2 regions of the Citrobacter meridianamericanus genome follow, and region 1 is predicted to be linked to the other one. Evidence: riboswitches for the same ligand, from Rfam matches in the RefSeq annotation. Region 1 holds a riboswitch; the other holds the start of a gene.

Evidence for each region. A riboswitch is a leader RNA that binds a small molecule or an ion and turns the genes downstream of it on or off. The one in region 1 is predicted to bind cobalamin.
Region 2: another riboswitch for cobalamin. It lies ahead of NMD08_RS10040 (cobyrinate a,c-diamide synthase); the one in region 1 lies ahead of btuB (TonB-dependent vitamin B12 receptor BtuB).

What each region holds. Positions count from the first base shown of each region.
Region 1 covers NZ_CP101036.1:5,018,879-5,022,230, forward strand. Annotated here, with positions in the region: gene btuB (TonB-dependent vitamin B12 receptor BtuB) at 1-1,442, opposite strand, end outside; cobalamin riboswitch at 1,507-1,694, opposite strand; gene trmA (tRNA (uridine(54)-C5)-methyltransferase TrmA) at 1,810-2,910, shown strand; gene NMD08_RS24400 (YijD family membrane protein) at 2,956-3,315, opposite strand; gene fabR (HTH-type transcriptional repressor FabR) at 3,331-3,352, opposite strand, start outside.
Region 2 covers NZ_CP101036.1:2,124,130-2,127,481, reverse strand. Annotated here, with positions in the region: gene cbiB (adenosylcobinamide-phosphate synthase CbiB) at 1-264, opposite strand, end outside; gene NMD08_RS10040 (cobyrinate a,c-diamide synthase) at 261-1,640, opposite strand; cobalamin riboswitch at 1,728-1,903, opposite strand; gene pocR (regulatory protein PocR) at 2,237-3,148, opposite strand; gene pduF (propanediol diffusion facilitator PduF) at 3,349-3,352, opposite strand, start outside.

The DNA of each region.
Region 1 (3,352 bases):
TTGACGTACTGATTATTCTTGTAGTCGATCAGGTTTTGAATTTCATAGTGGTATGCGGAAAGACGCCAATTAAGCGGCCCTGTCAATCCATCAATACCTGCTTCCCACTGTTTAGATTCTTCCGGTTTCAGATTCGGGTTGGCAGCGATACCCGGTCCATAGGATGAGGCAAAGCGCGTCGCCCCGTATTGCTGACCCAGCGAGGGCGCCAGGAAACCAGTACCGTAAGAGAGCGTTGCACGATAGCCATCAACAAACTCCCAGCCAGCTGCGGTCTGCCAGGTACCATGCCAGCCGAATTGTTCGTCATGATCTTCACGGCCCGAGGCTTCCAGCGTGACGCTCTCAATTTGTTGCTGCCCGGTCAGATAAAGTCCCGTTGTATCACGTTTATAAGCATCTGATTTCGTCGTACTGCTGGATGTCAGCTTCTCTTGTTTCCAGTCGACACCGCCGCTAATTGCCCCATGCCCAACCGCAACGTTATTTCCCCACTGAATATAGCGTTGTTCCATATTATCCAGCGTAGCGTCTCCCGCATAACTGCCGAGTTCGTTGCTATAGTTGTAATCTTTGAGATGCTGGTAGTTAGCAATAAGTTGGGAGGAGTAGATACCAGAGCTGTAACGAAGACCTGAATCCCAGGACTGCGTGTAATTCTGGGCTTCGTCATTCCCTCCAGGATTACCCCACGAACCCTGGTCATAATCACTATTAGCGGTATATCCATAACCACGGAAGAAGCCGGAGACGTTATCGCTAAACTTGTGTTGAACGCCGCCCCAGAACAGCTTATTGCGATAACCATCGCGGTCGCTGTCACCGCTGTAGGGTGAGTCGGGTTGAATGTTAAAACCTTTCGTCGTCTGGTAAGCACCAGCCGCCGTCACCATCGTGTCACCAAACCGCTTATTAACCGAGCCGTCATAGGTTTGATAACCATCAGTCCCCATACCCGCGTTGATCTGCGATTTCTCTTCATCACTCATCGTAATGATGTTAACCACACCACCGATCGCACCAGAGCCGTACACTGCTGAACGGGGTCCGCGAATGTATTCAACACGCTGCACCAACGATACCGGAATCTGGCCAATGTCGATCGCATTGCCGATGCCGGCACGTGCCATCGGCACACCATCAATCAATACCAGAACGTGACGAGATTCAGTGCCGCGAACATACAGAGAGGAACTTTTACCCATACCGCCGCTCTGGGAGATATCTACGCCTGGCAATCGACGCATGACATCGTTCAGATCTTTTGACTGCCAGCGTTGAATATCTTCACGCGTGACCACATCGGTGGGGGCAAGAACAGTATTAACAGGCTGCTGAAAACGGTTGGCAGTGACGACGAGAGTATCCGGGCGAGTGTCCTGTGCCCAACCAGAAAATGCCGTGACGGACAACGCCGTGCACAGCAATGATTTTTTGATCATTGTAAAGCATCCACAATTTAAGAAGGATGCCGCAGGTCCCACCGATAGTACGCGATGATGAAGACCAGATGCGACGTTAGCCGGCAGGTCTTCGGGCTTGGAGGCGACATAAAGAGACGATGACTTCCCGCGGCAAGCCGCAGTGTCTGCACCAGGTGCGCTCATCTCTTACCTTCCTTACCGCTGCGCGTCAGCTCCAGATTTACACTGGATTCCCTTTTAACTCACAGGACCGGAAAACGGATGCTACAGTTTGTTACAACCTGGTGTCCAGACCGCATATCACATTATCGGAAATCATCAATGACTGGACATCTGTTGAGCAATCCCTACAATCCCCGCGTACTTTTATTTTTCAGGACGCATCATGACCCCCGAACACCTTCCGACAGAACAGTACGACGCCCAGTTAGCTGAAAAAGTAGTGCGTCTGCAGAGCTTAATGACGCCATTTTATGCACAGGCTCCGGAAGTGTTTCGCTCACCGGTCAGCCATTACCGTATGCGCGCCGAATTCCGCCTGTGGCATGACGGTGATGACCTGTACCACATCATGTTCGACAGCCAGACCAAAAGCCGTATTCGCGTCGACAGCTTCCCGGCTGCCAGCGAGCTCATCAACACGCTGATGACGGCAATGATCGACGGCGTTCGCAACAACCACGTCCTGCGCCACAAACTGTTTCAGATTGATTACCTCACAACCCTGAGCGATCAGGCGGTGGTATCGATGCTGTACCATAAAAAATTAGATGATGAATGGCGTCAGGAAGCCGAAGCGCTGCGAGATGCGCTGCGGGCGCAAAACCTGAACGTCCATCTGATTGGTCGGGCAACCAAAACCAAAATTGAGCTGGACCAGGACTACATTGACGAACGCTTGCCGGTAGCAGGTAAAGAGATTATCTACCGCCAGGTTGAGAACAGTTTTACCCAGCCGAATGCCACCATGAATATCCAGATGCTGGAATGGGCAATTGATGTCACCAAAGGGTCAAAAGGCGATCTGCTTGAGCTGTACTGCGGCAATGGCAACTTCTCGTTAGCCCTGGCGCAAAACTTCAACCGTGTACTGGCCACCGAAATCGCCAAACCGTCCGTGGCTGCTGCGCAGTACAACATCGCGGCTAACCACATTGATAATGTACAAATTATTCGCATGGCGGCCGAAGAGTTTACTCAGGCGATGAACGGGGTACGCGAGTTCAACCGTTTGCAGGGAATCGATCTGAAGAGTTACCAATGTGAAACCATTTTCGTGGACCCACCGCGCAGCGGTCTGGACAGCGAAACAGAGAAAATGGTGCAGGCGTATCCGCGTATTCTGTATATATCCTGCAATCCGGAGACATTATGTAAGAACCTGGAAACGTTAAGCCAGACGCACAATGTTTCACGTCTGGCTCTGTTTGATCAGTTCCCGTATACGCACCATATGGAGTGCGGCGTGTTACTGACCGCAAAATAAGTGATGACCTGGCCGGGAGCGCTTCGCTTGCCCGGCCGACAAAGATTACTCCACAATTTCCTGTTTACGGTTACGCACTTTAAAACCGATCCAGAACACCAGAATCACCGACAGTACCGCCGGGAAGAAGTTAGAGCCAATATCCGGGTATTCAGCGCGTACCACTGTGCTGTACAACAGAACACCGAGAATAAAACAGGCGGCAGCCAGGCCCGGTAGTCCCACAGGCATGGTGCGGTTCTGATAGCGCTGATGCAGACAATAAACCGTCAGCACCAGCGAAATAATCGGGAATACTGAGAATTGCACAATGGAGCTAAACAGCGCCGCAAATGTGCCATTGATCGATAAGCCAGCAACCAGCGCCAGCAGCAGCGTACCTTTATCTTGACCTGACTGTTTCATTGCTTGTCCTTCTCGTTACTCGGAGTGGTGCGTCATC
Region 2 (3,352 bases), 2.4 Mb from region 1:
CTCAACAACCCAACCAAACCAGGGATGAATTGATTGCGCCAGCGCCAGTATTCCCCAGGACACAGCCCAGGTCAGTCCAACCACTACAATCCACATCAGCGCGCCACCGATGCGTAACGCGCGGTCGCTATGGCAGTAACGCCGAACAACACGTTGCACGGCAGAAATCAGATTGCCAATCCAGCGCACCGGATGCGGCCAGTTCTGCGGATCGCCAATGATAAAATCGAGTAGCCAGGCAAAACACCACGCGAGGATCGTCATAGCGCACTCCTCGCGGCTGCCAGCCAATGGTTAAGCATCTGCGGGCGTTGAGCAAAATGAACGTGTAGATAGCTGGCGAAGGTATTTCCTGACTGCCAGCCACCAGACCAGGCTTGCAGCGTTTTGCCATCGCGAACTTTGCGACAGTTCATCACTGCTGACGTTTCAGGGGTAAAATCGGAGTAGTGGAATTCATGACCGCGCAGCACTTCGCCTTTGGCAGCTAATAATGTTTGCTGCGCGGCCTGCGCTTCACAGTAACCAAATCGGGTCAAACGTTTACCCATTTTGCTGTGGCCGGGAATAATATCCGCCATCAACCAGGTCTCGCCCTGACTGTCCTCAAGTGAACTACCGAGATACATCAGTCCCCCACACTCCGCGTAAATCGCGACGCCTCGTTGGTGCGCCGCCCGCAACTGTTCAAGCATCGGGACATTTCCGGCCAGCGCTGCAGCATGTAACTCAGGATATCCGCCTCCTAACCAGATCATCTGACAGTCGGGTAAGCAGTTGTCGTGCAAGGGGCTAAAACGGACAATCTTAAGCCCCGTGCGCTCCAGCAGCGTAATATTGTCCGGATAGTAAAAGTTGAATGCTTCGTCATCGGCGATGGCAAGCGTTAGCCCTGCCCCTGCGTCTGCTGCCGGTAGCGCGGGCCATTCGCCAACAGGAAGGGTGTTTAACTGGCTTAATGCCAACAACGCGTCGATATCAAGGGTTTGCTCCAGCGTCGCGGCGAATGCCTGCCACGGTTGCTGGCTGATAACCGACTCGCGCGCGGTAACTAAACCCAGATGACGTTCAGGAAGCGCAATGCCGTCCACACGGGGAACGTAGCCTAAGACGGGTACGGCGCAGTAACGTTCGATCGCCACCTTCAGCAGTTGGTAATGTGTTTCGCTGTTGACCCGATTAACAATGACGCCTGCGATGTTCAGGGTTGGATCAAAATGCTGAAAGCCCATTACTGTTGCGGCGATCGAGGTGGAAACGGCTTTGCCATCAACCAATAAGATAACCGGACAGCCTAACTGTTTGGCCATCGCGGCAGTGCTGCAATAGTTTGGGTCGGTACCATAGCCGTCATACAGTCCCATGACACCTTCGATAACGGCGATATCCGCATGTTGCATCTGCTCGCGAAATAATGCGTTCAGCGTGGGAACGGGAAGCATGAAGCTATCAAGATTGCGGGAAGCGGTACCGCACACCGCGGTATGCCAGCCGGTATCAAGGTAATCAGGACCGACTTTGCAAGGCTGGACGCGTAATCCGCGCTTTTTCAACAAGCTCAACAAGCCCAGCGTCACCGTGGTTTTACCACAGCCGCTTCCGGTACCTGCAAGAACAAATGCGTGAAAATTGGCCGCCATACCCTGATCCTGTTCAGGGTGGTAGGGGTGTAGAGATACCCAGTCTCTCGACTGTATGCATCTGAACCACCCACTTCCCACCGAAGTTGTTGGTAGTCACTGACAGGCAGGTCTTCTGGCTTAGCGTCATCCTCACCCGCCCTTCCCAATCTTGCGATCAGTGGTCAATACGGGGTCGTCAGCATCACAGCAGCGGGGGCTGCGGGGGATTCTCACCCCCTTCCCTGCCACAAACGTGGCAAACCTGTCAGTTCAAGAGCCTGATTAATTAAGCTCTATGTTATGAGGTAAATTCACGACCTCATGACAATAATTCAATTTAATATCTTTCCGGGTTCATTCAGCCAATATTCTGGCCTTAACCCATTGACTTCATAAGTTCGTATTCTGAATGAAAATGTCGTTAAAGAATAAAGAAAGTCCTTCACACAGACACTGTATCTCATCACAAAAATAAAAACTGGTGCAGTTTATCCCTCTAATACTATTATTTTGTTGCGCTATGACAATTTATTGGCAGCTGTCATTATTTTTCATTTTATAATGATTGGCATAGCACCACATATCAAAAATCGGCAATAGCAAAATATTGCTATTTACGCAGACTCTCCGCGTGAAATGACATTTATTTGCTGGCGAAATGCCTGCGGCGTAACCTGATACGTTTGACGGAACACCTTGCAAAAATAGCTGGTTTGCGAAAAGCCTAAATTACGCGCAATGCTGGCTATACTCCAGTCACTGTGGCAAAGCAACTCTTTGGCACTTGCCATTCTCTGTTGGTTTACCCATGCGTTAAAACCGATACCCTGATATTTTTTGAACAATTTACTGAAATAGTAAGGGCTAAGGAAAACATGTGAGGCGACATCTTCCAGACGCAATTCGTCTGATAAATGCGCATCAATATAGCGCAGGGCTTTTTTCATCTTACTGTCATGCGGATTGGTACTGCGGTTAGTGCGTACCGGCTCTGACTGCTGTGGATTGTCTTTGATAACGACAAAATTAAGTTGTTTCTTAAGACAGTTTTCTACAATGAGTTTCAGCAGATCTGCTGAGGCGATGACTCGTGAATAGTCCATTTCCGGTACATTTCGAAATTCATTGACCAGTTCGGGATCAGCTTGCCAGCGGTCATCGACGTTGAGAATATCAACCAGACCAACGTCGTTACTTAAGCGTACCTGACCACAGAGCACAAACCCAACCAGGTGGCCCGCGATGACCAGAGGAATGGAAAAATCAGTAAGTCCGGCATGACAACGATAGATGCAGGGTTGATCGGATTTAGACGCTTCCAGCCCTCCGCAGCGGTCGCTCATACGACAACGGGTGCTGTGCTGAGGATGCTGGCGCATCAACTGGCAAAAAGGAGTGAAATTAAAGAGCTCAGAAATTTCATCACCGTGAATATTGACAACCACAACGGCCAGACTGGTGGCCTGTGCAAAATCCTGTGCGATTTTATTAATGAGTTCTGAGTTCAGGGCACTCGCAGAAATCATGATAAAACCTCTCAGTTAATTTATTGTTATAAAGAAACATATTATTCACACTCATTTTCATCCTGCCATTCTGAGCAATGATGAAAGTCATCAGCGAACATAACAAAAGTCTCCCATTGTTGGGAGACTTTTTCAGCGGTTCAGGAAACCGGATCACGAAAACAGTTTTTACCTTTCAAAAATAAGCTTTTTCCGTGAAGCTAG